2 regions of the Caballeronia sp. GAWG1-1 genome follow, and region 2 is predicted to be linked to the other one. Evidence: predicted binding sites of a transcription regulator. Region 2 holds the regulator's gene; the other holds the start of a gene.

Region 1 (16,149 bases), on a different contig from region 2:
CGCAAGCGCGCGCGTGCCGCTGCCTTCCGCGCCGATGGCGAGCCGCTTGCCCTTCAGTTCGGACAAGCGCGTGACAGTCGCGCCACGATAAAACACGGCGAGCGGCACATACGACACGCTGCCGAGCGATTCCAGGTTCGCGTGCTGATCGCTCGCCGCGTCCGGCGTCATGCCGCCTTGCACGAAACCGACATCGACGTCGGATTTCGGATCTTCGAGACGCGTGAGGTTGTCGAGCGAGCCTTGCGTTTCCAGCACGTTGAGCGTGACGCGGTTGCGCGCGAGGATTGCCTTGTACTTCTGCGCGCTGTTCCAGAACGAGCTGCCCTTGGGGCCTGCCGCTATCGTCAGCGTGCTTGGCGGCGCGGGCTGGATCAGCCGCACGGCAAGATAGAGCGCCGCGATACTGACGAGCAGAATCGGACCGAAGGTCAGCGCGAGATCGCGCCAGGAAATCGCGACGAAGCGCGCGACGATCCTCTGCGGCTTGCGTCCCGTGGCTTTGTGAGCGGGGTCTTCGGGTTGGTGTCCTGGAGGTTGAATCATCGCGGCGGCAAACTTGAATAAGCATGGAAGTTTCGAGGTTTCCGCGAGCTTACCTGAAGCCATCCGCATTCAAGATGCCGTCGAGTTGCGCCATGCCACGCGTGCGAGTCGTTGGCTCGGCGGCCGTGCAAACCACGAGTGTGACACGCGTGTGTGCATGCCGCAGCACTCGTGCCGCCGCTGTTGCGCCACGCCGCATCCAGTTCCTTGCAACGTTAAATGTTTTGCGCTTAAGGCCGCGCTGGGCTAAATTGACGTTCGCCGCCAGTTGGCGGGAACCATGCGCGTTGTAGCCCGCTCATGCGCCGGACAGTTTTCCCGGCATGTGGGTAAATTGGGCGAACGCCATGCTCTTCGGAGTGTCGCGCGACGGTTTCCTGTTCCGCATCCGCCATACGGCAGGCCACATATTCGAGCCGACGGGCACTTGCCCCAAGTAACCGGCCGTAGTCAGTTTGTTAATTTCGCCAGTCTCTCGCAGCACCGCATTGCAGCATCAGGCCGCATCGAGCGTCTTGCCATCGAGCCATCCTCGGTGGAAGGCGCATTCGAGGCTGCGGCGTATCCTTCGGGGCCGCCGCCGGACTGTTGCACGAAAGCGGTTCGGTTTGTTTTGATGTGCCAACGAGTGAAGTAGTAACTGTGCGAAGTCAATAAGCGAAACAAAAGGAGAAATCATGAAAGCTGTCGATCTGTTGAAGGCGCTGGGCGTGGTGGTGTGCGTGGCCGTGGCGTCGAGCGCTTATGCTCAAGCGAGCGATGCGGACGCCACGTCGGCCGCGCCGACCAAGGCTCAGAAATCGGCGACCAAGAAGACCGACCGCAAGCTCGGCTACGACGTGCGCCGTGCGTTGTCGAAGGCGCAAGGCTTCGACGTGTCCAACGTATTCGTACGCGCGCGCTCCGGCGCTGTCGTGCTCTCGGGCACCGTGCCGGAGGGCGGCCAGATCGCCCAGGCAGAAGAAGTGGCCAAGGGCGTTCCGGGCGTGAAGTCGGTTTCCAACAAGATTTCGCTGGGCGTTCAGAACGGCGGAGGTTAAGCACGCCGTTTGCGTTGTTTCTGGCGGCGCGGTTTAGCGCTGTCATCGGCGGCGCTTCATGCGGGTCACTCGACGGGCTCCGGCATCACGCCGGGGCCCGTTGTCGTTCTGACATCCTCTGACTTCTCTTTGCTCTAAGGGAAGTTCAGCAATTACGCGATCGCTGTTTGCGCGTAATACTTGTTGTCGGCAAGGCCGTGCGTGCGGCACGGTGCAGAAGTCGATCAACAACAAGCGACCGGATGGCGGAGACACACAATGAAAAGATTCGCACGAGTCCACGGGTTGTCACGCGCGGCGACGCTCGCCGTGCTGGCGGCATTTGCGACGACCACGCTCGTCGCCTGTCACGGCGGCGATGACGACGGCCCGCAGTTCCCGTCCAACACCTTGCCGAGTTTCGTCTCGGGAACGGTGAAGACGCAGACTTACGACGGCAATACCGACGACCTGCTGACCGCCGGACTCGGCAAGACAGGACTTGCGTCGGCGACGCCGCCTTCAATCGCCAATGCGGCCGCGCCGACAGCGGCGGAACTGCGGCGCCTGGCTATCTATTCGAACTATCGTGCGCTCGTCGATATGTCGGCGAACGGCGGCTACGGGCGCTTCTGGGGACCGAATGTCGATCTGAACGGCGGCGACACGCTCGGCGAAGGCAAGATCGCGGGCAAGGAGTATCTGGCCTTCTCGGACGACGGTTCGGGCACGAAGAACGTCAGCCTGCTCGTGCAGATTCCGACGAGTTTCAATCCGGATCAGCCTTGCATCGTGACGGCGACATCGTCGGGATCGCGCGGCATATATGGCGCGATTTCGGCAGCGGGCGAGTGGGGCTTGAAGCGCGGCTGCGCGGTTGCGTACACGGACAAAGGCAGCGGCAACGGCGCGCACGAGTTGTCGACCAATCTCGTCACGCTGATCGACGGCACGCTTTCCAATGCGACCTTCGCGGGCAATTCGGCGATCTTCAAGGCGAACCTGAGCCAATCGGCGCTTTCGGCTTACAACTCGGCGTATCCGAATCGCTACGCTTTCAAACACGCTCACTCGCAGCAGAATCCCGAAAAGGACTGGGGCAAGAATACGTTGCAGGCGATTCAGTTCGCGTACTGGGCGCTCAACGATACCTATGGCGTGGTCAACGGCTCGACGCACTCCGCGCGCTACTCGAAGGGCAGCATTACGACGATCGCGGCATCGGTGAGCAATGGCGGCGGCGCGGCGCTTGCAGCCGCCGAACAGGACACTGATGGCTGGATAAGCGCGGTCGTCGTCGGCGAACCGCAGATCAACATGAATCTGCCGGCGCAGGTTGCGGTGCGCGAAGGCGGCCAGGCCGTCGGTTCGTTCGGGCGTCCGCTTGCCGATTACATGACCTACGCGAACCTGCTTCAGCCATGCGCGGCGCTAGCGACGGCGGCGGTCGGCGCGCCGTATCTGACGGCACTGCCGCTCGCGACCACCGTGGCGATTCGCACCGCACGCTGCGCGACGCTCGCGGCGAGCGGCGCGATTGCCGGCGGCGATACGCTCTCGCAAGCCAACGACGCGCTCGCGAAGCTGCATCAGGCGGGCTACGAAGCCGACTCCGACACGCTACATGCGCCGATGTGGGACTCGCAGGCCGTGCCTGCCGTCGCCGTGACTTACGCCGATGCCTACATGCTGGCGAGCGTCGCCGACAACCTGTGCAACTTCAGCTTCGGCACGACCAACGCGCTGACCGGCGCGGCGGGCGTGAACCCGCTCGTTTCGCCGATGCCCACGGTCTTCGGCAACGGCAATGGCGTGCCGCCGACCAACGGCATCAACCTCGTCTATAACGCGGGGACGTCGAGCGCGGCGGATCATCGGCTTGCGACGCCCGATGCGAGCTTCGCGGGCGCGGCCTGCCTGCGCGCGCTCTGGGCGAACGGCAATCCGACGATGACGGCGAGCGTGAACGCGATTCGCGTCAACGCGAATCTGCGTGGCAAGCCGGCGATCATCGTGCAGGGAAGGTCGGATGCGCTCGTGCCGATCAACCATGCCTCGCGGCCGTATCTCGGCGCGAACAAGGTGGTGGAAGGCAACAACAGCCAGCTCTCACTGTACGAAATCACGAACGGTCAGCACTTCGATGCGTTCCTGAGCGTGGCTGGCTTCGATACGCGCTTCGTGCCCGTGCACTACTACAACCTTCAGGCGCTCAATTTGATGTGGGCTCACCTGAAGAACAACGCGCCGTTGCCGCCGTCGCAAGTCGTGCATACGGTGGCGCGCGGCGGCACGCCGGGTGCGGCGCCTCAATTGACGGTGGCGAATCTCCCGGCGATCGCGGCGAGCCCCGGCGCGAATGCGATTTCGGTGAATGGCGGCGTGGTGAATGTGCCGAATTGAGGGGTGATGGGAGTGGCGTGCGGATTGGCGTCGCTGTCGGCGGCAGGCGGAGCTTCAGCTTTAGGCGGCGCGTGATGAGCGCGCCGCATCGATGCGTCCGGGGGGCTAGCTGCGCGATGAGCGAGGCGTCACAGGCCACGCGGGTACATTTTGCGAACGGCGACGGGTGCTGAATGAGGTTTGCGGTGAGCTGATCACGCAACTGCAGCCGCCGTTGCCCGCGTGCTTGATGCTTGCATCGACGAAGTGTATGCCGGAACGACGCGTTCGCTCGATCTCACTGAACCGGCGCCGATGCCGCGACGCCCTCGGACGCGGCGTGTTTCGCGTCGGATGACTGGATGGCCGTCGCCGCCGCGGCGGGCGCCTGTACGACGATCGGCGTTGGCGTGAGATCCGGTGAACTCACGATCAGCGACGGTGCGAGCGGCTTGCTCTTGACCTCATCCGATGCGATGGGCGAACTGCGCGGCACCGTGCTCAGATAGTGCCCCATCAGCCCGAAGAATCGGTCATAGAACTTGCCGGCGGGCACGGTTTCGCTGGAAATCTTGACCATTGCATCGCTGTTCGAACGGATCGGCAGCGAAAGCGAGCCCAAGACGCTCAAGCCCACGCTTGCGGAGGTATCGCTCTTCTTGAGCGCATAGCCGTCCTGCACCGCGTTCACATAAGCGATGCTCGTATTGGTCGTGTTTTCGCCGGGCGTGCAGACCACATGGAATGAGACGACCACGTGCGTTTCGGTGGACGGCTGGAAGTTCTTGGTGGCGTCGACGGTATCGGCTTGCGCCATCGTCGTGAGAAAGCCTTGCGAGAGCAGCGCGCGGCGGGCCGCCTCGCAGGTTTCGTTCACGGTGGCGTCGAAGTTGCGCGCGAACGGACTTGCACCGGAGTCAAAGAGTTCCTGCTGATAGCTCGGCGTGGTCGCCGCGCGTCCGCCACAGGCGGCAAGGGCGAGAATTCCGAGGGAGAGAAAGGCAAGGCGCAGCGACGACGACATAGGCATGAGAGGCAACGAAGACGAAATTTGTGATGCAACAAACACAAATTGTAGTGCCCTCCGACTGCGCGAGAAAAAAACGTAGTCCAAAAACATCGTCGAATCCATGGCTTACAGAAACTTTTCCTTCGGGATGCGCAAAAAGCAAAAGCCCGGCGTGCGTGCCGGGCTTCGTTACGCGAATTGAAGATTACGGGCGATTGAAGTCGACCGGATTCGGGTCGGTAGCCGCGCGGCGGGCAGCACCCGAAGCGGCAGCGCCTTCGCCGACACCGCCAAACGACGATGCAGCCGTGCCTTGTTGCGCGTTCAGGCGTGCTTGCGCGGCCTGAATGTTGGCGGGGTATTGGGTTTGATCGCTGGCCGGGTTGTAGCCTGCGCGTTCCAGTTGAACCAGTTGAGCCTTCACTTCAGCCCGCGTCACCGGCGCGTTTTCTTGCGCCTGGGCGAAAGTGGGGACTGCAAGGACGGCAGCAACGGCGATTGCGGGGATGATCGACTTGAACATGATGAACCTCCTAGGTACTGATCTCGGGAACGTTGCGGGTGGAGAGTTTGTCTCTTCACTGCTTCGTCGTTGAAATGCAGTCTAGGCCTCGCCGACCCTAGTAGAAACCCTAATTAAGCGAAATCAGAATTGACGGATTGACATTAATCCAACCAATCGACCTTACGAAATCTATTAATTTCCCCGTGTCCAGACAAAAGTACGCGAAATAGGGAATGCCCGTCTGTCCCCGTCCTTGAAATTGTCAAACTCGATCCATATAATTAGCACTCACTGCACGAGAGTGCTAACAAATTGCCGCTCGGGCAGCTTCGCTCACCGGGCGGGTTTCCCCCGCGTTTTCAGTCTCAATCAAGAGAGGAGTGTGTATGAATCTTCGTCCTTTGCACGATCGCGTCATCGTTAAACGTCTGGATCAGGAAACCAAGACTGCCTCGGGCCTCATCATCCCCGAAGCTGCAGCCGAAAAGCCGGATCAAGGCGAAATCCTGGCCGTCGGCCCGGGTAAGCGCGATGACAAGGGTGTGCAGAACGCCCTCGACGTGAAGGTGGGCGACCGCGTGTTGTTCGGCAAGTACGCCGGCCAGACCGTCAAGGTCGACGGGCAAGAACTGCTCGTGATGCGCGAAGAAGACATCATGGCCGTTCTGGTCAAGTAAGCACCTTCCTGCACTTCGGCTTCGCCGCAGAGCCGCTCCATTGGAGCCTGCCGCCCGAAGCCTCAAAACTGAATCGACTCAAGGAGTTTGAATATGGCAGCTAAAGAAGTCACTTTTGGCGATACCGCACGCGCCAAGATGGTCGAAGGCGTGAACATTCTGGCCAACGCGGTCAAGGTCACGCTGGGTCCGAAGGGCCGCAATGTCGTGCTCGAGCGCAGCTTCGGCGGCCCGACGGTCACCAAGGACGGTGTCTCGGTCGCGAAGGAAATCGAACTAAAGGACAAGCTCCAGAACATGGGCGCGCAAATGGTCAAGGAAGTCGCTTCCCGGACCAGCGACAACGCCGGTGACGGCACCACGACCGCTACGGTTCTGGCGCAATCCATCGTTCGCGAAGGCATGAAGTACGTTGCATCGGGCATGAACCCGATGGACCTGAAGCGCGGTATCGACAAGGCAGTGGCTGCAGCTATCGAAGAACTGCGCAAGATCAGCAAGCCCTGCACGACGAACAAGGAAATCGCTCAAGTCGGGGCGATTTCGGCGAACAGCGACACGTCCATCGGCGACCGTATCGCTGAAGCAATGGACAAGGTCGGTAAGGAAGGCGTGATCACGGTTGAAGACGGCAAGTCGCTGGAAGACGAGCTGGACGTCGTGGAAGGCATGCAGTTCGACCGCGGCTACCTGTCGCCGTACTTCATCAACAACCCGGACAAGCAAGTCGCCCTGCTCGAAAACCCGTTCGTGCTGCTGCACGACAAGAAGGTTTCGAACATCCGCGATCTGCTGCCGGTACTGGAACAAGTCGCGAAGGCTGGCCGTCCGCTGCTGATCATCGCTGAAGACGTCGAAGGCGAAGCGCTGGCCACGCTGGTCGTGAACAACATCCGCGGCATTCTGAAGACCGTTGCCGTCAAGGCTCCGGGCTTCGGCGACCGTCGCAAGGCAATGCTGGAAGACATCGCTATCCTGACCGGTGGTCAAGTGATCGCGGAAGAAACCGGCCTGACGCTCGAAAAGGCTACGCTGGCTGAACTGGGTCAAGCAAAGCGCATCGAAGTGGGCAAGGAAAACACGACGATCATCGACGGCGCTGGCGAAGCAGCAAGCATCGAAGCGCGCGTGAAGCAAGTGCGCACGCAGATCGAGGAAGCAACGTCGGATTACGACCGTGAAAAGCTGCAAGAGCGCGTGGCCAAGCTGGCTGGCGGCGTGGCAGTGATCAAGGTCGGCGCTGCGACCGAAGTCGAAATGAAGGAAAAGAAGGCACGTGTCGAAGACGCACTGCACGCGACTCGTGCGGCTGTGGAAGAAGGCATCGTGGCCGGCGGTGGCGTCGCGCTGATTCGCGCTCGCAAGGCTGTCGAAGGCGTGAAGGGCCTGAACTCGGACCAGGACGCGGGCATCCGCATCGTTCTGCGTGCGATGGAAGAGCCGCTGCGCCAGATCGTCACGAACGGCGGCGAAGAAGCTTCCGTCGTGGTGGCGGCTGTTGCTGCGGGCACGGGCAACTACGGCTACAACGCGGCAACGGGCGAGTACGGTGACCTGGTGGAAGCCGGTGTCGTCGACCCGACCAAGGTGACGCGTACGGCATTGCAAAACGCGGCATCGGTGGCAGGCCTGCTGCTGACGACCGACGCAGCCGTCGCGGAACTGCCGAAGGAAGACTCGGCCATGCCTGGTGGCATGCCCGGCGGCATGGGCGGCATGGGCATGGACATGTAATTCGGTTTCGACCGGTTACTTGCTTCATCCTCAGGGCGTGGGTTTCGAAAGAAGCTCACGCCGCAAAGAAAAACCCGCAGCAATGCGGGTTTTTTTTCCGTCCGTGGCAAACGCGGACCGTTACTTGTTCATCTGATCGCGCAAGTTCTGCGCGGCGGCCTTGTAGTCGTAGGTCGGATAAAACTCCGTCGTATAGCCGCCCCACGCGGTGGTTTCGATCGCGCGATTCACTTCGCGCAGGCGATCGGCCGGCACGCGCAAGGTCACGACCTGACCGACGCCCATCATCACGTACCACGACACCACTTCGATTCCCGGCGGCGGAAACGTCTTGAAGAAGCCTTGCTCCTTCAACTGCTCGTTGATCTTCGGAAGCGGTTTGCTTTGATCATGCTTGAGGAAGATGGTCAGCAGGAAGGTGCCGTCGCCAGCCGGTGTGGCGGGCGGCGCCGTGCTTTGCTGCGCGTTTGCGGGCAGGGCGATGTGAATCAGCGAGGCGAACATCGTGGCTTGAAAAAGGCGTGCAATTCGTCTTGCTGATCGATGCATCGGGAATGCTCCTCGTGAACGAATCGGTTTAACGATGGTGGGTGCGCAGACGCTCGATCATATGCAGCGCGTTGGGTTGCGCATTGCCTTCGGCGGTGTTGTCGAAGATGCACCAGACTTCGGGCGTTTTCTTCGCGCGCGTGTGCAGCGTGCGCGCGAGGTCGTCGAGATAGGTGTAGTTGTAGGAAGACTTGTAGAGCTCGGGCGAGCCATGCAGCCGCACATACACGAGCGAAGTGTCCGCGCGATGCTTGATCTCGCACTCGTCGGGGATCGGGTCCGCATCGACATAAGCCATGTGATGCGCCTTCAGGAGCGCGGCCGTGTGGGTGGTGAACCAGGACGGATGCCGCGCCTCGATTGCAATCGGCAACTTCGTGCGCTCGCGCAACGCCTTGATGAAGGCTTCGGCCGTGGCCTGATCGAAGGGCAGACTGGGCGGCAGTTGCACGAGCCAGCAACCGAGCTTGTCGCCGAGTTGCCCCGCGCTTTGCAAGAATTCGTCGAGGAGCGCCTCGGTGCCGACGAGCCGCGCGTCGTGCGTAATGGACTTGGGCAATTTCACCGAGAAGCGAAATGACTCGGGCACGCTCTGCGCCCAGTTCGCGTAAGTCGATTCGCGATGCGGTTTGTAGAAGCTCGAATTGATCTCGACGCAAGTCAGCACGTGTGCGTAGCGTTCGAGATGCGTGCCTTCATGCGGAAAGCTCGACGACACGGCGCTCGACAAACCCCAACCCGCGCAGCCGATACGGATCGCGCCTTGCGGGCCGGGCTTGTGCAGATGGGGCAGTCGGTACGGCATGCGTTCTCCCGGCGACTCGATTGGTCAGTGTTTTGGGCTAATGGCGTACTTCCCCAGGCAGTCCCGCCGACTCGTCGGGGAGGGACGACGTCTCGCCTTCTTCGTCTGCATCGTTCGAGCGCGCCCAGAAAAACCGGTCCGGCAAATAGGCGCCCATGCCCGGACGGAACGCGGCGCGCGCCGCCTGGAACACATACTCCTGAGCCTCGCGTGCGGCCTCGGCGGGTTCCTGTCCGTTGGCAAGCAAGGCCGCGACCGCGGCGCCGAGCGTATCCGTCAGCCCCATGATGCGATGCACACCGCGATCCCACGTATCTTGCCGCACCTGGCCTTCTTCGCTATACAGCGTGTTCACATGCCGATGCGTGCCGGTTTCCATTGCGAGCACATATTCGCAACCTTGCGCCAGGATATGCGAGATCGCGGCATCCAGCGTTGGCGCCTCGGCGTCGCTGTCGGGTTGCGCGAGCTGCAACAACGTGGCGTGATCGGCGATCAACATAGTCGTTTGCGGCACGAGCAGGTCGGCAAGCGACTCACGCAGCTCGTCAGCGGACAAAACATGTTCATCGTCTAGTGTGAAGTCCGGCGCGAGGATCAGCGGTACGTCGTCGTAGTCGGACACCACTTCGGCGATAGCGGAAACCACCTCCGCGCGCGTTGCCGCGCCGATCTTGAACGCGGCGATCGGCATGTCCTCCAGCAACATGCGCGCCTGCGTGGCGACGACGTCGGGGTCGATGCCGGTAACTTCGTCGCAGCTCGCGGAGTCGCGCACCGCGTAGCCCGTCAGCACCGTCACGCCGTGGCAGCCCATGCTTGCGAGCGTCAGCACGTCGGCTTGAAGCCCCGAACCGCCTGTGGGGTCCGTCAGGCCGAAGGTGAGAACGATCGGTGGGGAGTCGCCGGTCATGGCAAAAGCGGACATTGTTTTCTTGATTGCACGAATGGAACGGAAGGGCCGCGAACGCCCGCGCCTCGAAGTGCACTGGCGGCGGCCAGCTCGGTCATGATTCGACCGTGGTTCGACTATGGTTCAATGTTTCGATTATGCGGCCTAACGCCGTCAGGCTACAGTCTTTGCGCACTTTTTTCCGGTACGGCGGCGCTTGAGAGAGCCAGTACGGCGGTCGAAGGCTTGGCCACGCGTGAACGGGCATCTCGCTAGGCATTGACACGCCAACACGGTACCATCATGTCCTAATTTCAATCGACCATTTCGACGCGGCATAAGTATGGAATATAGAAGCTGGATGTGCCTGATCTGCGGCTGGATCTATGACGAGGAGGCGGGATTGCCCGAAGAGGGCATCGCGCCGGGTACGCGCTGGGAGGACGTTCCGATCAACTGGACTTGTCCCGAATGCGGAGCCCGCAAGGAAGATTTTGAGATGGTCCAGATCTGATCCGCACGCTCTACCGCGCCGCATGACTCGCGTCATGCGGCGCGCGTTTTTTGCGGACCGCTTTTTTGTTCGCTGCTTTCGTTCGCTGCTTTCGTTGCTGTTTTTGTCCGGCAGCGCTGCCGGTGTTGCGTCGTGCGTCGAAATCGATGCGCGCGCCGGTCGCATGTTTGGCCGCTGCAAGCTGCATGGGCGCCACGACGCGTGCCGATGCCAATGCGAACCGGCGCCTGAAGGCATACGCTTGAGGCTGGTCCGTGGTTCGGCGAGACGGGCGCAGGCAGTAAGCGGTCCGTCGGTCGATAAAATCGTGAGCGCGGTCAAGTACCGACGCTTTCATCGATGATGCTATTTCACCGCGCGCGCCCATGTTCGACTCACGGCGCCTGCGAACCGGTTTGTGAGCGCCAGATATGACATCTCGTCCCGATCTTCCAGTTACGTTCGAAGCTCTGCCCAATCCGCGCGGCGGCTCGGTGCGGCTCGCCGAAATGGCGCTGACCGATGCCCATCACGCGTTCCAGCGTCAGGGCGAAACCGCGCCCGCGTTGAAGCGCGCGATCTCCGCGCTGCATTCGGCGGGTTGGCTGCCTGCGCAGCGTTTCGCGGAAGCGCTCGCGCTCGTCGCGCCGCTCGGCGAGGAATCGGAGCCGACGCGTGCACGCATCGCGGCTGCGCTCGCGGACTTCGGCGCGGCGGTGGAGCGCCACAATCTGCGCGAGTTGTCGTGCTCGACCGTGTTGTTCGATCACTATCGCGGGCTGCATGCGTTGCTCGCCATGCATACGCGCGTCGCGCCGGTTTCCTACGATGACCTCGCGCTCGCGGGCCGCGCCATCGCGCCCGCGACGTTGCGCGGCATCGCGCCCGAGCGGCTTGCGCGTGTTCGGGCGCACTACGAACAGGCCCTGCTCAAGCTCTTGCGCGGGCCCGAGCAGGAATCCGCCGATGCCTTCGCGCGCCTCGACGAGTGCCTGGGCGAGCTCGGCGGCCCCGATCCTTACGACTTCTGGCGGCTCGCGCTCAACACTATTTGGGCGCTGCGCGAGCGCGCGGAGCGTCGCGGCGACGCCGATTTCGCCGCAAACGCCGACGCCAAGCGCCTTTACGCGCGCTTCAATCTCGTGTTGGCGGATCAGGCGCACGCTTCGACCTATGCGCCGCGCTCGCTCGTGCGCGCGACGCTTGCGCTCCTCTGGCGCGACTTCGCACTCTACGGCGCGATGCCGGAAGACGCGGAACGGGTCGACGTCTTGCGGGACTACGGTTTGACGGTGGCGTGGCATGTCGCGGCGAATCCCGCGTCGGAGGCCGCGTGGGAGCAGGGCGCGGCGCAGGCGATCGAGGAAAACGCCCGCGACGGTTCATCGCGCGATCTGGGTGCGCTGCGCGTGAACGCCACGGCTTACGAAGACTTTCTCCAGAGCGCGGAAGCCTCCATCGAGGGACTGGTCGAGCGCGGTTCGCAAGCAAGCGAAACAGGCACGGTGGACGCGGACGCGGCGCTGCACTCGGCGAACGCGTCGCACCGGCTGGGCGCGGCGGCTTGCGCGCTCGGCTTGGGCCATGTCGCGTTGCTCGCCGATACACTCGGTCTCGCATGGCGGCGCGTCGCGCATCAGGGCGCGCATGAATCGGCGGATGGCGTCGCGCGCGAACTCGATGCCACCGTTCCCGAACGCGCGGCTCAGATGCTGCGGTCCATGCTGCACCAGGCCGCGGCCGGCATTGCGCCGTCGGAAGGCCGCGCGTCGATTGCCGCGCTCACCGCCATGATCGAGCGGCCCGCCGCGGTCAATCGCTAGCTTCGGCGTGCGGTTCGTCGGCAGCGTCCGCGCTGCTGCTGCGTGAATCGTCGGCGCGTTTCGCGGGTCCGCGCACCACGTCGTATCGCGCGAGCGTGCGTTTGCGCGCGGCGTCGTGATCGACTACCGGCTGCGGATAGTCCGCGCCAAGCGAAATCCCCGCCTTCGAGAGTGCGTCGGGCTTGGCGAGCCACGGCGCGTGAATGTCCCGGTCCGACAAGCCCGCGATTTCCGGCACGTAGTGGCGGATGAACTTGCCCGCCGCGTCGAATTTCTTCGACTGCGTCGTCGGATTGAAGATGCGGAAATACGGCTGGGCATCGCAGCCGCTCGATGATGCCCATTGCCATCCGCCGTTATTCGACGACAGTTCGAAATCGTTTAGCAGCGCTTCGAAATAGGCTTCGCCGCGCCGCCAGTCAAGGCCGAGGTCCTTGGTCAGAAAACTTGCCACCACCATGCGCAGGCGGTTGTGCATATAGCCTGACTGGTTGATTTGCCGCATCGCGGCATCGACGAGCGGATAACCTGTTTGTCCCGCGCACCATGCGGCGAAGTTCGCGTCGGCGGCATCGCCTGTCTCCCACTGGATGCGGTCGTATTCCGGCTTGAATGCACGATGATCGCCCGGCACGCCGACATGCGGAAAATGGTGCAGCACGGAGAAATAGAAGTCTCGCCAGATAAGCTCCGACAACCAGGTTTCCGCGCCCTTGTTGCCGTGGCGCTGCGCATCGTGCGCGGTGCGAGCGGGTGCGCGAATCGAAACCGTGCCGTGTCGCAGATGAACGCCGAGATAGCTCGGGCCCTTCAGCGCGGGGAAATCGCGGGCGTGATCGTAGTCGGCCATGCGGTCGATGAAGTCATCGAAAAGCTCATACGCGCCGCTCGTGCCAGCGGGAAAGGCGGGCGCGTGCTCCGCGCCGAAGCCGAGCGCGTCAAGCGAGGGAATGGCGTGCCTGACGTTACCCGGCGGCTTCGCGAGCACGTTCAAATGATCTTCGGATGCGTACGGCTTGAGCGCGTCCGGCGTGAGTGTCGCGAGCCACTTGCGCTTGTACGGCGTGAAGACGGTATAGGGTTTGCTGCTGCCTGTGAGCACATCGTCATGATCGAAGATCGACTGATCCTTGAACGTGAAAAACGCGATGTCCTTGCTCGCCAGCTTCTGCGCCACTGCCTCGTCACGCGCCTTCGCACTCGGTTCGTAATCGCGATTTGCAAACACCGCGTTCGCGCCGCATTCGACCGCAAGCTCGGGTATCTCATGCAAAGGCACGCCATGTCGAACCATCAGCGTCCCGCCAGCGTCGCGCAACGTGCGATCCAGTTCCACCACGCTCGCATGAATGAACGGCACGCGCCGGTCGTTTCGCGCAAGCGGCGAGAGGATGTCGCGGTCGAAAACGAACGCGCACAGCACCCGACGGCACCTTGTAAGCGCGTGATAGAGTGCAGCATTGTCGGCTGCGCGCAGGTCCCGCCGAATCCACACCAGACCCACATCAAAGTCGGCCATCTGTCAGCGCCTTTGTTAAAATCCTGAATTATGTCCAAGACTTCCGATCGCATCAATTTGACGAATCAGTTCCTGATCGCCATGCCGTCCATGGCCGATCCGACGTTTTCAGGAACCGTGGTCTACCTTTGCGATCACACCGATCGCGGTGCGCTGGGTCTCGTCATCAACAGGCCGACCGATATCGACCTCCAGTCGCTGTTCAATCGTATCGATCTCAAACTCGAAATCGAACCTCTCGTTCACTTGCCCGTGTACTTCGGCGGTCCCGTTCAGACCGAGCGCGGCTTCGTGCTGCATGAAGAACGCGACGGCGAACCGTATAGCTCGTCCATGAGTGTACCCGGCGGCCTCGCCATGACCACTTCGAAAGATGTACTCGAAGCAGTCGCTAGCGGCAAGGGCCCAGAGCGCTTCTTGCTCACGCTCGGTCACGCAGGCTGGGGCGCCGGTCAGCTCGAAGAAGAAATCTCCAAGAACGGCTGGCTCACGGTGGAAGCGGACTCGCGCATCATCTTCGACGTGCCTGCCGAAGATCGCCTCGAAGCGGCGCTCTCGCTGCTCGGCGTATCGCGTTCCATGCTTTCCGGCGAAGCAGGGCACGCATGAGCGGGGCAGCCACGCTGCTGGCATTCGATTACGGCGAGAAGCGCATTGGTGTCGCCGTTGGCAATACATTGACGAAGCAGGCACGCGCGCTCGCCGTGCTCGAAAACCGCAACCGCGACTTTCGTTTCGATGAAGTCGGCAAACTGCTCGACGAGTGGAAGCCGCAAACGGTGGTCGTCGGCATGCCGCTGCATCCGGACGGCACGCCGCACGAAATGAGCGCGCAGGCCAAGCGCTTCGGCAATCAGGTGAACGGGCGTTTCAACGTGCCCGTGCAATGGGTCGACGAACGTTACAGTTCCGTCGATGCCAAAGCCGACCTTCGTGCGCGCGGCGTGCGTCCGAACGCGCGCGGCCGTTTCGACGACATCGACGCGGAAGCCGCCCGCGTCATTCTTCAACAATACCTCGACGGACTTCCCGACGATCATGAGTTCCATTGACGCCGAAGCGCTGTATCGCGCGCTCGTCGAATCGATTCATGCCGCGTATGAAAACGCGCTCGCCGAAGAAGAGGGTGTCGCGCTCGTCGGCATCTACAGCGGCGGCGTGTGGCTTGCCGAGCGTCTCGCCAAGGAGTTCAACGCGCCGCACTTCGGCGTGGTGAACGTGGCGCTGCATCGCGACGACTACGCGAAGAAGGGCCTGCATAGCCAGGCAAGCCCGACTTCGTTACCGTTCGCGGTCGACGGCCGCCGTATCGTGCTGATCGACGACGTGCTGTCCACGGGACGCACGGTGCGCGCGGCCATCAACGAACTCTACGATTACGGGCGTCCCGCTTCGGTCGATCTCGCCGTGCTCGCCGATCGCGGCGGACGCGAGTTGCCCATTGCGGCGCGCTTCGTCGGCGGCACGGTGGACGTCCCCGCGAACGAAGGCCTCGTGCTCGCGCGACGCGCGGACGGCGGCTTCGACTTCACCACTGAATCGCGCGCTCAGTAACCCATTCAAGGCAACACCGGGATCATCATGAACACCGCCACTCAGGGTTCCGCCGATGCAGGCGCGCCCGCTGCCGCCGACAAGTTCCGCTACGGCTTTCTACGCGGCAATCCGCAGCTCACGAAGAACGGCGAGCTGAAGCACTTGCTGACCATCGAAGGACTGCCGCGCGCCGTCGTCACGCATATTCTCGATACCGCCGAGCAGTTCGTGAGCGTCACGGATCGCGAAGTGAAGAAGGTGCCGCTTTTGCGCGGCAAGTCGGTGTTCAACCTCTTCTTCGAGAACTCGACACGTACCCGCACGACCTTCGAGATCGCGGCCAAGCGTTTGTCGGCGGACGTGCTGAACCTGAACATCAACGCGTCGTCGACGAGCAAGGGTGAATCCCTGCTCGACACCATCAACAATCTCTCCGCCATGCATGCCGACATGTTCGTCGTGCGTCATGCGTCGAGCGGCGCGCCGTATCTGATCGCCGAGCATTGCGCGCCGCACGTGCACGTGATCAATGCAGGCGATGGCCGTCACGCGCATCCGACGCAAGGCCTGCTCGACATGTACACCATTCGCCACTACAAGCGCGACTTCACCAAGCTGCGCGTGGCGATCGTCGGCGACATCCTGCATTCGCGCGTCGCG
Region 2 (16,149 bases):
CCAGCACGACGTCGTATTCACCGGCGAGCCCGGCCATGACTTGCGTGATGCGCGGATCGCGGCCGCGCGCCATCTGCTCGACGCGCTCCAGCAGCTTCACCTTCGCGTCGGAATCGAGCGAATGCAGCGGATCGGCGGGCAAATACAGATCGCGGCCCGACACGCCCGTGAGCGTGCTCGCCGACTTGATTTTGTGCTTGCCGCCGCCCGCCTTGGCGATCGCGCGTGTTGCGTGCGCCGCCTGGCGAATCGATTCGGGCGAAAGATCGTCGGAATAGGCGAAAGCCGTGCGCTCGCCCGAAACGGCGCGCACGCCGACGCCCTGATCGATGCTGAAGCTGCCCGATTTGACGATGCCTTCTTCCAGACTCCACGCTTCGCTGCGCGTGGACTGAAAATAGAGGTCGGCGTAATCGACGCGATGCGTGAAAATTTCCGCAAGCGTACGCGTGATAAGCCCCTCGTCGAGGCCATACGGCGTAAGCAAAACGTCCTTCGCCGTGACCAGATTCCTAATGCCGGGTTCGATGATGTTCATGCGGTGCCTGTTGCGAGTTCGGTGATATTTCAGACCATTCTAATGGCTGACGGGGTTCGGTCATGTGCGGAGAAAAAATCGCGCTTTCAAGACCGTCGGAAAACCTATTTTCAAGATACTTGGCGCGCGCGTCTCAGCCGATCACGCGATGCCGATACGCCGGCAAGCTCTGTCGCACTGACGCGATGCTCGCCGGATCGATCTGGCCGGCCACGACGCCCGCGCCTTCGTCGCGCACGTCGATGATTTCGCCCCAAGGGTCGATCAGGATGCTGTGGCCGAAAGTGCGCCGGCCGTTTTCATGTTTGCCGCCTTGTGCCGCGGCGAGGACGTAGCACTGGTTTTCAATGGCGCGGGCGCGTAGCAAGATTTCCCAATGTGCCTTGCCGGTCGTGTAGGTGAACGCGGAGGGGACGACCATCAACGCGCAGTCGCCCATTTTTCGGTACAGCTCCGGGAATCGCAGGTCGTAGCACACCGAAAGGCCGACTCGTCCGAATGGCGCGTCGAAAGTCCGCACTTCGCTGCCGGGACAGATGGTGCGCGCTTCGTCGAACGATTCCTCGCCTTTCTCGAAATTGAAAAGATGAATCTTGTCGTAGCGCCCAACCTGCTTGCCGGCGGGGTCGAACACGAGCGTGGTGTTCAGCACGCGATCCGGCTCCGCCGACTGCAACGGCAAAGTCCCGCCGATCACCCACACGCGATGCTCGCGCGCCGCATCGGACAAGAATTGCTGGATCGGACCCGCGCCCGGCGTCTCGCGAATGGCGAGTTTGTCGGTGTCCTTGAAGCCCATGTAGCAGAAGTATTCGGGCAGGAGCACGAGTTGGGCGCCGTCGCGCGCGGCTTCCGCGATCAGCCGGCCGGCTTCGGTCAGGTTGCGATCGCGGTCCGGCGCGCTGACCATCTGCAGCGCGGCGACGCGGAAATTCGCGCTTTCGCTCGATTTATCGTTCATATTTTTGTGCGCGTTTGCCAAAAAAGGTGACGAAAATAGGGCGGAACCGTGACGCCTTCACGGAGCGACTGCTGGTACGGCAGCAGGGACAGCGGCGGCGGCAGGTGTTTCGATCTTACCCTGATCGCCCCGCAGGCGCTGAACGACGGGTTTGGACCAGGGACCGGTGATCGAATAGTCGAGTTCGAACGCCTTTTGAATGGACTTCGACAATGCGAGATCGGCGGCCAGCGCGCCCAGACCGAGCAGCGGATTGATGACCGCCGCGCCGATTGCGACCGCGCCCGCGCCGACGGTCGGTATGACCTTAACGTGCAAATCCTGCGTGCGTTGTGGCAGGTCGACGAGCCCTTGCATCTGCACGCGCGCGGGCGATGTGATCATCACCAGATCGTCCGTCCTCGCGATGCCCTGTTCGATATGCGCGTCGCCCGTGACTTTCTCGAACGGCAGTCCCTTGCCGACGACATCCTGAAAATGCAGCGTGAGCAGATTCGCAAGGCTGCGCAAGCTGAAGATGCCGAGCCATTTCGCGGCGCCGGGCGCGCGCAGAATTTGGCCGTGACGCAAATCGACAGCGACGTTGCCATCGAGCGAATTTGGATCGACTGTCGTCGGGCCGCCGTTCCACGCCGCGTGACCGGACACCGTGCCCGCGCCGTGATTGACCGTGCGCGGCAGACCGAAGCGGTCGATCAACTGACCGGCGTCGTTCACGTCGAGCTTGAAGTCGAGTGCCGTGCGGCGCGGAAGGGTGTCGTCGTTCGCGGGTTTCACGGCGGTCGAGACCACGCCGCCCGGCAGCGTGCGCCACGTCGCGTTTGCGGTGAGCGTGGCGTCGGGGTTCGCGAGTTCGAGCTTGTCGAGCGTCCAGACGGGTTGATCGGCGACGACTTCGTTATGCGCATCGACCTGAAGCCGGCCGAGATCGTGCTCGCGATATACGAGCTCGTTCACGATGAGATCGATCGCGGGCATGTTGCGCGGCGGCTTGCTCACGATGCGTTCGTCCGGCGCGTTCGTCGCCGCTATCTTCTCGGGAATGACCACTTTGTCGAGGCGCGCCTGCAATGCGCCCGGACTTCCCTTGAGCGCGCCCGGCGTGAACGCGAGCGTGCCCGTCACCTGATTCGACGCCACGTTCGCCTGCCATTTGCGATTCGCCGGCTCTTCGTTCGCGCCGATCCGCACGTTGTCCCAGCGGCGGTCGAGCAGCTTGAGCGTGGTGAAGTGGATGTCGGCACGCGTCGGGATGAACTGCCTGACCATATCGTTCATCGGTGGCGAGGCGGGCGCGGCTGTATCGGCCACGGGTAAAGCGCTCGCGGATGCGTTGATATCGGCGATGAATTTGCGCCACGCGTCGGCATCGAGCGTGTCCATATCGAAGGACGCCGACACGCCTTCGGCGGGCAACGCCGCTGGCTTGTTCACGGCGATCGCGCCGCGCGCAACCTTCAGCCGGGCGCGCATGTTCATCGGCTCGGCGGGGTTCTGCGGATCGACCGTGACCTGCGCGCGGCCGATTTGCTGCAGCGAGTAATGCGCCTGCACGGGCCCGAACGTGAGTTGCGCGTCATGCAGATCCGAAGGCCCGCCAGGCGCGGGCTGAAAGGTGAAAGCGAACGGCATGGGCGTGCCCTTTGCCTTGCCGAACGGCGCGGGCAGATCGAAGCCGATGCCCGTCAGATCCGAACTCGCCTGCACGACAGGCAACGCGTTCTTCACGCCATGCACGTGCGCCTGATACGGCGCGGAACCGTCGATGCGCTTCAGGAACTGCGCGACCTGCGGCGTGATGCGCGTGTTCAGACGCTGTGCCGCGTCCGCGCCGATGCGCCCGTTCACATCGAACGTGTAGCTGCCGTCCGGTTGCACGCCGCCTTTCGCGCGCACGTCGCCGCCGAGCAGTTGCGCGTTCAGTCCGTCGAGCGTCACGGTCTTCGCCGCGAAATTCGCCTTGCCGCGCAGATGTTCGAGCGGCGGCAGATTGCCATAAGCGACTTCGTTGTCCGCGAACGTGAGCGAGCCTTTGTATTCGGTGCGAAGCGGCGGCGCGGGCGGCGGCGGCCGGAATCGCGGAATGCCGAGCGTGAGCGCGAGCGCGGCATCGCCTTTAGCTTGCAGCTTGCGCGTGGCGTGCTTGGCCATCAGGCCGAGCGAACTGTCGTCGACATACTGAAGCATGTCCGAGAGCGGTCCGCGCGCTTGCCCGTCGATCCACAGTTTCGATTCGCGGTCGCCGGTATCGTCGATTCGCCCGCTCAGATTCGATACCTTCACGCCGCGATAATGTCCGCGCTCGACATCGAAGCGCAGTTTGTTTTGCGCGAGCTTGAACGTGCCGTCGATCCCGTCAAAACCCGGCCAGATGCTCGGCATGCCGTTGGCGAGTTTGCGCGGCGGGAACGGCGTCGGATCGAAACGGCCGCCGGTGAACGGCGCCTCGATGCGAAACACGCCCGCGTCCGGCGCCTTTGCATACGGGAACTTGGTGAGGTCGCCATGCACTTCGAGCACGCTGTTGCGCGCCACGCCCGCTTGCAGCGCATGCCCGAGATAGACGCGCACGCGTTCGTTGAGACTCGTCGGCAGATAGCGCACGAGCCTTGTGACCTGCATGTGCGCGATTTTCGCCTTGAGATCGAGATTGCCGCGCCCGTGGCCTTGATTCCAATACGAAGCGGTGACGTCGCCTTCGGCATCGGCGTTCTTCACACGCAGCGTGTCGAGGTGAATGGTGAATGCGCGGCGCAATTCGCCGGGCGCGATTTCATCGGCGACGGTCCAGGTTGCGTGGCCTTGCAGCGTATCGAAGGTCAGACGCGGATCATCGAACGCGCCGGGAATGGTGATGGCCGCATTTTTCGTATCGATGTCGACAGCGCCTTGCGCCTCGTTGGCATCGACATGACCCCACAGATTTTCGATGCCCGGAATGCCCGCACGCGGATGGTTGTTCACGGTAAGTCCCGGCGGCGGTTCCTGCGCCTGCACGCTGATTCCCTGCAAGTCGGCCTTGAGCGTGAAGTGCAAGAGCTTGGCGTCGCCTTTTTCGTGCTGCTGCTTTACCTCTTCTTCATTGCGCGGCGCCGCGCGCTCCGTGTAGATCGAGTAGTTCGCAATCTGCCCGCGCGGATTGAAGCGCACGAGTTCGTTGAGCACGCGCGGCGGCACGGGCAGCGCCCGCACGAAGTCCGCGAGGATGCCGAGATCGACGTGATCGCCCGCGACGCGAAACATCAATCCCTTGCCAACCGATGCCGGCCGGTACGTGCCCGTGAGCGTATGCGCCGCCAGAAGACGCGCGACCGGCGTGCCGTCCGAGAGCGCGGGCTGACCGAGTTCGGCATGGATGTCGGACAGATTCAGCGTGTAGGCCGTGTCGTTCTTGTCGATGGTCCAGTCGAAGCGCGCAATCGGCAATTCGAGGCGCGGCTGCGTGGCGCGCACGCGCAGCGCGACGTTGCCGCCGTTCAGATCGCCGCCTGCCTTTTGCAACTGGCCGCGCGCGAAGTCCACCCAGATACGGTTTTCGACGCGGCCATCGTAGATCTGAAAAGGCAGCTTCACGTAGCGGCCGAGCGTCGGCAGGTCGAGCGGCCCGGTGGAAACGTAGAGACGTCCGGTCCAGTTCGCGGGCGCGCCCATCGCGGTGAACGGCTCGTGGCGAAAGTCCGCGCGCACATCGAGCGGGCCGTGCAGCACGTCGCCGTCGGCGGGTGCATCGAGTGCGAGCCGATGCCGCAAGCCGTCGTTGAGGATCGTCAGTTGCAGGCGCTTGAACGCCACTTCGGGCGCGTCGCGTTCGGCATCGCGCCAACGCAGCGTGCCGTCGCGCAGACGAATGCGGTCTTGTCCGAGCAGCCAGTTCGTGAACGCGCCAGAACCCGTGCGATGCGTGGGAACAGGCACGCCCGCCACGGTCAGTTCACCCTTGGCATTGCGCGCGACGATGACATCGGGACCATCGACGGTAAGATCGGCAAGCTTCGGCCGAAGATGCAGCAGCGAGCCCCACGCGATGCTCGCGCGCGCATGCGGCACCGCTACGCCGGGCGATCCGTCGGCGGCGTCGATACGCAGATTGTCGATCAGAAAGGTGGGTTGCGCACCCGCCATGACCGCCGTGATCCGGCCGATATGTAGCTGCGCGTGAATGCGCGAGGAGACGAGTTGCTCGATGCGCGGCCGGAACGAATCGACCTGCGGCAACACGATATAGCGCAGCGCGAGATAGATGCCCGCAACCGCGAAGTACACCACGGCTGCGAACACGAGAACGATTTTGAAGACGCGTGAAAGCACGCGCTCGGCGTTGCCGCTGGGCTGGGCTTGTCCAACTTCGGTCGGGTCGACGGATCGTCTGCTGTCGGACATGCTGCGGCTAGTCGGCGATATGGTAGTTTTGCGTGTTTGACGCTGCAATGTAACACAGGGAAAAGCGGGCAAGGCTTGGCCGCGCCGCTCTGGAAAAGTCTCTCGGAGCCGCTTCGGACAAGCCTCGCGGACCGTTGGTTCAAACCGCTTCGCTGCCGGTGTACGATCAGCTTCTGTACCAAGCAACGAGCGAGCCTACCCTTTCATGACCGACGCGAAACTCCTCAGTTCCAGCTATTCCAACTACGCGTCGCGCGCCTATTCGGCGCGTCCGGAACTAGCCTCCGATGTCGCCCAGTGGGCAAGGACGCCGATCACGCGGCAATGGATCGAAGCGCGCCTCGACGCTCATTGCGTGCCGTGCGTCGAAACCGGCACGCTCGATGAAGCCGCGCTCAAGACGGCGTTGCGCCGCTTGCGCATGGAGGTTTTCTGCACGGCGATGGAGCGCGATCTAGCGGGCACGGCGGATGTCGCCGAAGTCACCGGCGCAATGACGGATCTCGCCGAAGTAACGATCCAACGCGCCATCGCGGTACTCGCGGCCGACCTCGAAGCGCTCTTCGGCGAGCCGCGCTCACCCGAAGGCGAACGGCTTACGCTCGGCGTCGTCGGCATGGGCAAGCTTGGCGGGCGCGAACTGAACGCGTCGTCGGATATCGATCTGATCTTCGTTTATGAAGACGATGGCGAAACCGCCGGCGGCAAGCGCTCGCCGCTCTCGGTGCAGGAATTCTTCACACGGCTCGGGCGGCGCGTGATCGGCGCGCTCGCGGAGATGACGCAAGACGGCTACGTGTTTCGCGTCGACATGCGGTTGCGTCCCAACGGCGATTCGGGTCCGCTCGTGTGCAGTCTCGGCATGCTCGAAGAGTATTTCTATGTGCAAGGGCGGGAATGGGAACGCTACGCGTGGATCAAGGGGCGCGTCGTCTCGGAGACGAAGAGCGATGCCGCGCGCCGTCTCGTCAAACAACTCGAAGCCATTGCGACGCCGTTCATCTATCGGCGATACCTCGACTACGGCGTGATCGCCGCGATTCGCTCGCTGCATCTGCAGATTCGGCAGGAAGCGCGGCGGCGCGCGTCCATGCGTCCCGACAAGGCCGACGACATCAAGCTCGGACGCGGCGGTATCCGCGAGATCGAGTTCAGCGCGCAGGTTTTCCAGTTGATTCGCGGCGGACAGGCGGCGGATTTTCGCATTCGTCCGACGCTCAAGGTGCTCGAACGCGCCGCCGCGCACGGGCTGATCGCGCAGAACGTGTGCGACTCGCTCACCGACGCGTATCTGTTTTTGCGCACGGTGGAGCATCGGCTGCAGTATCGCAACGACGCGCAGACGCATGCCATGCCGGTTGCCGACGACGAGCGCGCGTTGCTCGCGTCATCGCTCGGATTTGCGAACTACGCCGCGTTGATGGACAAGCTCGATGCGCATCGCGAATTCGTCGAACAACAGTTCGATGCCATCTTCGCCGACAAGATCGGCGGTGAAAACGGCTGCGGCGTGTCGGACGATTCGGCTGCATCGTGGATCTGGAGCAGCGCGCTCGCCGACGATTCCGCACAGGAAGAACTCGCCGGCCGTCTGTCCGAACTCGGCTTCGCGGACCCGGCGCCGGTGCTCGCGCGTCTAACGGGCGTGTGGAACTCCACGCGTTACGCGAGCCTGAACGAGCACAGCCGCGAGCGCTTCGACGTGGTCGCGCAGCGCGCGCTCGAAGTCGTGCAGTCGATCGATGCCGCGCGTCGCGGCGATGTGATCGCGCGGCTTTTCGACTTGCTCGAAGCCATCGGCAAACGCGGCGCGTATCTCGCGCTTCTGACTGAATATCCGGCGGCGCTCGAACGCGTGCTGTCCGTGTTGTCCGGCTCGCGCTGGGCGGCGGGTTATCTCATTCGCCATCCGCAATTGCTGGACGAATTGCTCGATGACGAAGCCATTGCCAGCCCGTTCGACTGGGATGGGTTCAAGCGTTCGCTGCTCGCCCGGCTTGCGGCAGCGGAGGACGCGGAGCATCAGATGGACTTGCTGCGTCACGCGCATCAGGCCGAAGTGTTCCGCATCCTGCTGATCGATCTGGCGGGACATCTGTCGGTGGAACATGTGAGCGACCGTCTGTCCGAACTCGCCGATGCCGTGCTCGACGTAACCGTGCAGACGGTTTGGCGGCAGTTTTCGAAGCGGCATCGCGATACGCCGCGCTTCTCCGTCATCGCGTATGGAAAGCTCGGCGGCAAGGAACTGGGTTATGCGTCCGATCTCGATCTGATCTTTCTCTACGACGATCCCGACGATTCGAACGACAGCGCCGCCGACATTTACGCGATGTTCGCGCGCCGTCTCATCACGTGGCTCACGGCGGCGACCGGCGCGGGCACGCTGTTCGATGTGGACTTGCGTCTACGGCCGAACGGCGAATCGGGTTTGCTGGTGACGAGTCTGGAGTCGTTTCGCCGCTATCAGATACGTGAAGGCGATGCCGCGAATACCGCGTGGGTCTGGGAGCATCAGGCGCTTTCGCGCGCTCGCTACAGCGCCGCCGACGCCGAGATCGGCGCGCACTTCGAAGCCATTCGCGCGGACGTGCTGGTGATGGAGCGCGATGCGGCATTGCTTGCCCGCGAAATCGTCGCGATGCGCGAGCGTGTGGCGGCGGGGCATCCCAATCGCAGCGAATTGTTCGATCTGAAGCACGATCGCGGCGGGATGGTGGATATCGAGTTCATCGTGCAGTACTGGGTGTTGCTGCACTCGCGCGAGCATCGCGAGTTCGTGCGCAATGCGGGCAATATCACCTTGCTCAAGATCGCGGCGCAGAGCGGGTTGATCAGCGCGGACGAAGCGGAAACGATTGGCGCGGTGTACCGGCACTACCGCAAGCTGCAGCACACGCTGCGGCTCGATGGAATGGAGAAGGCGCGCGTCGCGCCGGATGCGGTAAAGGGCGAAAGGGAAGCGGTGACGGCGTTGTGGAGACGCGTGTTCTCGATTGCCGAGTAAGGTGGAAGGCGGCGCAGCGTTTTTGCGCCGCCTCGTTCGCCCGCGCCTCAAGCCGCGAGCATCTCCTTTGCATGCTTGCGTGTCGTCGCCGTGATTTCGATTCCTCCAAGCATCCGCGCCACTTCTTCGATGCGTTTCGACTTGTCGAGCGGCGTCACCGTGCTGACCGTGCCGCCGGCATCGTCGGAAGTTTTCGCCACCTGGAAATGCTGATCGCCGCGCGCCGCGACTTGCGGCAAGTGCGTGACGCACAGCACTTGCCGGTCGCGTCCGAGTTGATGCAAGTGCCGTCCGACCACTTCCGCCACGCCGCCGCCAATGCCCGTATCCACTTCGTCGAAGATCAGCGTGGGCGTCGGGCTCGCGGTGCTCGCGATCACGGCGAGCGCGAGGCTGATGCGCGCGAGTTCGCCGCCCGATGCGACCTTCGCGAGCGGCCGTAACGCGACGCCAGCGTGGCCCGCCACGCGAAACTCGATCTGTTCCAGCCCGTTTGCGCCGCCTTCCGCGAGCGGCACGAGCGCGACTTCGAAGCTGCCGCCCGCCATCGACAATTCCTGCATGCCTTCGGTGACTGCCTTCGACAAAGTCTTGGCCGCTTTCGCGCGCGCCTTCGACAGCACTTTTGCATCCGCGAGATAAGCGTCCTTCGCTTTCTCGGCGACCGCGTTGAGCGCGTCGAGGTCCGCGGCGGCATCGAGTTCCGCTAGCTGGCTGCGGCGCGCTTCATGTTCCTCGGGCAGCGCTTCGGGCTGAAGGCGGAACTTGCGCGCCGTCGAGTGAAGCTGATCCATGCGACGCTCGACCTGCGCGAGCCGGTCGGGATCGAGTTCGAGGCGCTGCGCGTAGTGCGAAAGCGAGTACGACGCTTCCTGCAACTGAATCTCGGCGGGTTCGAGCGAGGCGAGCACGTCGCTCAACGCGGGATCGATATCGGCCAGATCGCGCAGCTTCGTGATGATGGCGGCGAGTTGGGAAATCATGGCTTCGTCGGATTCGGACAATGCGGACAGCGCGCTTTGCACGCCGTCGATTAGACTTGCCGAGTGCGAGAGCCGATGATGCTCCGCGCTCACTTCCTCCCATTCGCCCGGCTGCGGCGCGAGCTTGTCGAACTCGCTCAACTGCCATGCGAGACGCTCGCGTTCCAGTTGCAGTTCGCGGTCGCGGCTTTGCGCGGCTTCTACGGCCTGCTGGGCCTCGCGATACGCACGCCACGCGCGATTCACGGTGCTCGCTGTGTCGACGAGACCGGCGTGCGTGTCGAACAGTTCGCGTTGCGCGTCGGGGCGCATCAGCAATTGATGCGCGTGCTGGCCGTGGATGTCGACGAGCATTTCGCCCACTTCGCGCAGTTGCGTGAGCGTGGCCGGAGTGCCGTTGATGAACGCGCGCGAGCGGCCGCCGGAATCGATCACGCGGCGCAACATGACGGTGTCGCTGTCTTGCGAGAGCGCGTGCTCGTCCAGCCAGCGCGCCACTTGCGCGTGCGTGGTGAATTCAGCGGTGATGTCGGCGCGCGCTTCGCCCGTGCGCACGACGCTCGCGTCGGCGCGGGCGCCGAGCGTGAGCGCGAGGGCGTCGATCAGGATGGATTTGCCTGCGCCGGTTTCACCCGAAAAAACCGTGAAGCCGGAGTCGAACTCGATATCCAGCGCGGCAACGATGACGAAGTCCCGAATGGAGAGATGACGGAGCATGGACGCTTGGAAAGGGCGTGGTGAGCGCTTCAGAGGGCGGAGTCTTGCGAGGGATGCTCGTTCCAGTGCAGCTTTTTGCGCAGCGTGGCGTACGTGCTGTAGCCGACCGGATGCAGCACCGGCACCGTGTGCCGTGAGCGCCGCACTTCGATGGCGTCGTTCAGCTCGACGGCCGTGAACGACTGCATGTCGAAGTTCACGTTGACATCGCGCCCGCCGATGAACTGAATGGTCACCTTGGAGTCGTCGGGCAGCACGATCGGACGATTCGAGAGCGAATGCGGCGCAATCGGCACGAGCACGAAGCCCTGCAACTGCGGATGAAGAATCGGCCCCGCCGACGAAAGCGCGTAGGCGGTCGAGCCAGTGGGCGTCGCGACGATCAGACCATCCGAGCGCTGGTTGTACATGAAGTGGCCATCCACCGACACGCGCAGTTCCGCCATGCCTGAAAAGCCGCTGCGATTGACCACGACATCGTTGAAGGCGAGCGCGTGATAGATGGGCTTGTCGTTGCGCACGATACGCGCTTCGAGCAGGCTGCGTTCCTCGCGCTCGAACTGTCCGGCGAGCATCTGAGGCACGATCTCGCGCATCTCGGTGAGCGGGATGTCCGTGATGAAGCCGAGCCGCCCGTGATTCACGCCGATGAGCGGCGTCTTGTACGGCGCAAGCTGGCGGCCCACGCCGAGCATGGTGCCGTCGCCGCCCAGCACGACCGCCACGTCCGCGCGCGCGCCGATTTCGGCGACCGAGAGCGCCGGGTAATCGGTCACGCCGACATCCTTCGCGGTGCCGGCCTCGAACACGACCTCGAAACCCTGCTTCGAGATCAGCTCCGCGAGCAGGCGCAGCGGCGTCTCGATGCCGGGCGTATTGGTGCGCCCGATGAGCGCGACAGTCTTGAATTGGCCAATTTCCATGCCGGCATTACACCATAGGTGGAAGGCGAAAAGAACCGTGCGCGAAGGGTGGCTGCGACGCCAGCCGATCACGCCGGGGCGCGCCCGTTGTTTATCGCTAGAATGGAGCGGACATTGAATCGCTCGACAAGCGATTCATCGCGGCGGGTACGTTCGCCGCGCCACGACACGTTAGGCTAAAATTTCCCCATGCTAGACCCACGTGCACAAACCCTCCTCAAAACGCTGATCGAGCGCTACATCGCCGAAGGTCAGCCGGTCGGTTCGCGCACGTTATCACGGCATTCCGGCCTGGAGCTGAGTCCCGCGACCATTCGCAACGTGATGTCGGACCTGGAAGACCTCGGTCTCGTCGTCAGCCCGCACACGTCGGCGGGACGCATTCCCACGCCGCGCGGCTATCGGCTCTTCGTCGACACCATGCTCACCGTGGAAGCGCCGCAAGACGAAGCCATGACCACTGCCGTCAAGACGCGCCTGCAAGGCGAGGAGCCGCAGAAGATCGTCGCGGCGGCGGCGAGCGTGCTGTCGAGTCTCTCGTCGTTCGCTGGCGTGATCCTCACGCCGCGCCGCAGTCACATGTTCAAGCAGATCGAATTCATGCGGCTGTCGGACAAGCGCATTCTGCTTATCATCGTGACGCCCGAAGGCGATGTGCAGAACCGCATGATGGCGACGCAGCGCGACTATTCGCCGTCGCAGCTCACGGAAGCCTCCAACTACATCAACGCGCATTTCGCGGGCCTGTCCTTCGACGAAGTGCGTCTGCGGCTGCGTCAGGAAATCGACGAATTGCGCGGCGACATGACCGCGCTCATGCAGGCCGCCGTGGTCGCGAGCACCGCCGAAACTGATCCGGGCGAGACCGTGCTGATTTCCGGCGAGCGCAATCTGCTCGAAGTGGCGGACCTTTCGTCCGACATGGCGCGGCTGCGCAAGCTGTTCGATTTGTTCGACCAAAAGACGAGCCTCCTGCAATTGCTGGATGTTTCGAGTCACGCGCAGGGCGTGCAGATTTTCATCGGCGGGGAATCTAATCTGGTGCCGATCGAGGAAATGAGCGTCGTGACCGCGCCGTATGAAGTCAACGGCAAGATCGTCGGCACGCTCGGCGTGATTGGACCCACGCGCATGGCCTACAACCGCGTGATTCCCATTGTCGATATCACCGCACGCCTGTTGTCCATGTCGCTCAGTTCTCAATAGCTTTTCCTTCAGCCCATCATGCCGGCCCGCGCGCCGCGCCGCCACTAGGCCGTTCGGCCAATGATGCGGCGTGAAACGCGCCGCTATAATGGGTTTCACCTTTCGACCACTTCCGGCCGCCTTGCCCTATGCGTTTCGATCTCGAGTTGCCTTCGCAGCCTAGCGCTTCGCATCGTGTCGCGGTGCTGCTGATCAATCTCGGCACGCCGGACGCGCCCACGCCGCGTGCCGTGCGCAAGTATCTGGCGCAGTTCCTGTCTGATCCGCGCGTGGTCGAGATTCCCTCCTTGCTCTGGCAGATCATTCTGCGGTTGATCATCTTGCCGTTTCGCGGGCGCGCGTCGGCAAAGAAATATGCGCAGGTCTGGATGGCGGAAGGCTCGCCCTTGCGTGTCTATACGGAGAAGCAGGTCGAGGGCTTGCGGCGCCTCTTTGCGGCAAACGACTACCACGTGCTCGTCGACTACGCGATGCGCTACGGCACGCCGGGCATCGGCGTCATGCTCAATCAGCTCAAGCTCGAAGGCGCCGAGCGCATTCTCCTGGTGCCGATGTATCCGCAGTACTCGTCTTCGACCACCGCGACCGCTTTCGACGACGCCTTTACCGCGCTCAAGCGTGTGCGCAATCAGCCCGAGATTCGCACCATTCGTCATTACGCGGATCATCCGGCGTATATATCCGCGCTTGCAGAGCAGGTGCGCGATTACTGGCGTCATCACGGCGTGCCGGATTTTGCCGCCGGCGACAAGCTCGTGCTGAGTTTTCACGGCGTCCCCAAGCGAACCATGGATCTCGGCGACCCATATCACGACCAGTGTCAGTTGACGGGCTCGCTGCTCGCCTCCGCGTTGGGGCTCACGCCGGTGGAATGCCGCGTCACGTTCCAGTCGCGCTTCGGCCGCGCGGAATGGCTGCAGCCATACACCGCGCCGACGCTCGCGGAACTCGGCGCGGCGGGTGTTGCGCGCGTGGACGTTTTTTGTCCGGGCTTCACGGCGGATTGTCTTGAGACGATCGAGGAAATCGGCATCGAGGTGCGCGACGAATTTCTGCACGCAGGCGGCAAGCAGTTTCACCGCATTCCTTGCCTGAATGCATCGCCGGCGTGGATCAAGGCGCTGGGAGAAATCGCGGCGCAGAATCTGCAAGGCTGGCCGGTGCAGGCCGTGCAGCCATTGACGGTTGCCGCCTGAACGAACGGTTATTCATGAACTACACGATTTCGACGGAACCGGGCGCGCGTCTGCGCATCGACAAATGGCTTTGGGCGGCGCGCTTCTTCAAGACGCGTTCGCTCGCGAGCGACGCGGTGGAAAAAGGCCGCGTGAAGATCGGCGGGGCGAACGTGAAGCCGTCGAAGGACGTGCGCGTCGGCGATCTCGTCGAGATCGATATCGAGCGGATCGTCTGGCAAGTGGAAGTAAAGGGCGTGTGCGACGTGCGCGGACCGGCTAGCGTGGCCCAGACGCTTTACGCGGAAACGGAAGAGGGCCGAGTGAAGCGGTTAGCCGAAGCCGAGCGGCGCAAGACGTTTCGCGAGCCGGCTGCCGGAATTCAGGGCAGGCCGACAAAGCGCGACCGGCGCATTATCGACAAACTGGCAGGTTCGGATTGAAGTAATTTTCGATGGTCGCATGAACGCCGCCGTACTCGGTGTTACGGGCGGTGACAGCGCCGGACATACATATGGTGGTCGTTCCCGCAACCAGTACCAGAGCGACCACCGCGATAGCAAAGGTCAGTTTCATGGTACCCCCGGTGAGCGGGATAACCGGTCGTGAAAACCGGAAGGAAACGGGCAAGGGCTGAGCGGTTACTGCATTCGTAGGATTAGGGTTAACGTGTTCCTGCGACGCATGTTCGAAGTGTAGGCGAACAACGCAATCGCCTCAATCTGATTTTGGCTTACTGCGACGAAACGCCCATTACGAAGTGTTTCTCGCAGTCAAATGTGGCGAATTTTGCACTTAACGCGTCACGCAGCCGACAAGCGTGGCCCGCCGTTGTCCGATGTTTGAAGCGCACGCGAAAAAAGCTAAATTTCGTCCGAAAAATCTCTTCTGGAGCCTTGAAAATCCCTCGGATGCCCCAAATTCCGCCGCTAGTGCGAAAAAGCCTGGCCTGGTTCTCGGCGGTAAGAGGACTCCCGGCCGATCGCATCCATTTCACTCACAGCAATACATTCAGCGACATGGAAAACACGCAAGAGAATCCAGCGAGCCAGAACCCCACGCCCGCAGACGAAACCGCGCGCCAGGCCGCCGACCCGACCCAAGCCGGCGCAACCGGAGCGCCGACGGGCGCCGATGCGCCGCAAGTCGCGCCGGACGCGAACGAAGCCGCGCTGGCCGAAGCGCAGGCGAAGATCGCCGCGCTCCAGGAAGAGTTCCTGCGCGCCAAGGCGGAAACGGAAAACGTGCGTCGCCGCGGTCAGGACGATGTGCAGAAGGCGCACAAGTTCGCCATCGAAAGCTTTGCCGAACATCTGCTGCCGGTACTCGACAGCCTTGAAGCCGCGCTTGCCGATCAATCGTCCGATCTCGTCAAGGTGCGGGAAGGCGTCGAACTCACGCTGCGTCAACTGACCGCCGCGCTGGAAAAGGGGCGCGTCACCGCGCTGAATCCGGTGGGCGAGAAGTTCGACCCGCATCGTCACCAGGCTATTTCCATGGTGCCGGCCGAGCAGGAAGCGAATACCGTCGTGTCCGTGCTGCAAAAAGGCTACGTGATTTCGGATCGCGTGCTGCGTCCGGCTCTCGTCACCGTCGCCGCACCGAAGTAACGCGCCGCGAGAACGCCATGGCCGCCTCGGAGAATCGCGTTCCCGTCGATGCCACCGCGTTTTCGGTCTTCGCCATGCAGGAGCTCGACGCGCCCGGTTTCGACGCCGGGCTGGCTTCGGCAGGCGATGATCTGGCCGTCGTGTTCTTCTGGGGCGTCGACTGCTTCAACTGCGAAATCGCCAAAAAAGCGATGCTCGCGAAGCCCGATGAAATCCGCGCGCTCGGACTGAAGTGGTTTCACAGCAATGTCTACGAGCATCGGGAACTGGGACGGCGCTTTTTGCTGCATGGCGTGCCGACGTGGTTTTTCTTTCATCGCGGCAAGCGTCTCGGGCGCGCCACCGGCTGGCATGGTCTCGCGCAATTCGAAGCGGCGGTCGCGGCGGCGCGAGAAAAGATCCGCGGCAAGGCTTCCGAGTGAAAAAAGATATAGACCGCATCGCTTTCAGGGTCTTGAAAACGAAATCCGCGTTCTTATCTTGCGTACAGGTATGAATATTTGGGCGTTCGGCCCGGTAAATCGGCCGCAAAAGCCGGCGTTTTCCGGCCGCAGCGCTAAAGCGATCAAAGCTAGGAGAGTATAAAAAATGGGCAAAATCATTGGTATCGACCTCGGCACCACGAACTCGTGCGTGGCGCTGATGGAAG

The links. The regulator HrcA, encoded in region 2, represses chaperone genes, less so after heat shock. The targets are predictions, from matches to a motif close to TTAGCACTCNNNNNNNNNGAGTGCTAA.
Region 1: the regulator HrcA is predicted to act here: its motif matches at 5,743-5,769, upstream of NCT03_RS11175 (co-chaperone GroES).

Annotation. Positions count from the first base shown of each region.
Region 1 is NZ_JALQDB010000016.1:177,625-193,773, reverse strand. It holds gene NCT03_RS11200 (TAXI family TRAP transporter solute-binding subunit) at 1-546, opposite strand, end outside; gene NCT03_RS11195 (BON domain-containing protein) at 1,224-1,586, shown strand; gene NCT03_RS11190 (D-(-)-3-hydroxybutyrate oligomer hydrolase) at 1,845-3,968, shown strand; gene NCT03_RS11185 (DUF2242 domain-containing protein) at 4,246-4,977, opposite strand; gene NCT03_RS11180 (DUF4148 domain-containing protein) at 5,162-5,479, opposite strand; gene NCT03_RS11175 (co-chaperone GroES) at 5,848-6,138, shown strand; gene groL (chaperonin GroEL) at 6,232-7,872, shown strand; gene NCT03_RS11165 (hypothetical protein) at 7,993-8,376, opposite strand; gene NCT03_RS11160 (DUF72 domain-containing protein) at 8,450-9,226, opposite strand; gene NCT03_RS11155 (hydroxymethylpyrimidine/phosphomethylpyrimidine kinase) at 9,264-10,139, opposite strand; gene NCT03_RS11150 (rubredoxin) at 10,462-10,632, shown strand; gene NCT03_RS11145 (hypothetical protein) at 10,643-10,819, opposite strand; gene NCT03_RS11140 (FimL-related protein) at 11,043-12,434, shown strand; gene NCT03_RS11135 (cryptochrome/photolyase family protein) at 12,424-13,953, opposite strand; gene NCT03_RS11130 (YqgE/AlgH family protein) at 13,984-14,562, shown strand; gene ruvX (Holliday junction resolvase RuvX) at 14,559-15,005, shown strand; gene pyrR (bifunctional pyr operon transcriptional regulator/uracil phosphoribosyltransferase PyrR) at 14,992-15,507, shown strand; gene NCT03_RS11115 (aspartate carbamoyltransferase catalytic subunit) at 15,535-16,149, shown strand, end outside.
Region 2 is NZ_JALQDB010000003.1:54,240-70,388, forward strand. It holds gene tldD (metalloprotease TldD) at 1-538, opposite strand, end outside; gene NCT03_RS02035 (carbon-nitrogen hydrolase family protein) at 672-1,499, opposite strand; gene NCT03_RS02040 (YhdP family protein) at 1,557-5,879, opposite strand; gene glnE (bifunctional [glutamate--ammonia ligase]-adenylyl-L-tyrosine phosphorylase/[glutamate--ammonia-ligase] adenylyltransferase) at 6,085-8,886, shown strand; gene recN (DNA repair protein RecN) at 8,934-10,586, opposite strand; gene NCT03_RS02055 (NAD kinase) at 10,616-11,509, opposite strand; gene hrcA (heat-inducible transcriptional repressor HrcA) at 11,699-12,715, shown strand; gene hemH (ferrochelatase) at 12,844-13,911, shown strand; gene NCT03_RS02070 (RNA-binding S4 domain-containing protein) at 13,926-14,333, shown strand; gene grpE (nucleotide exchange factor GrpE) at 14,910-15,500, shown strand; gene NCT03_RS02080 (thioredoxin family protein) at 15,518-15,922, shown strand; gene dnaK (molecular chaperone DnaK) at 16,089-16,149, shown strand, end outside.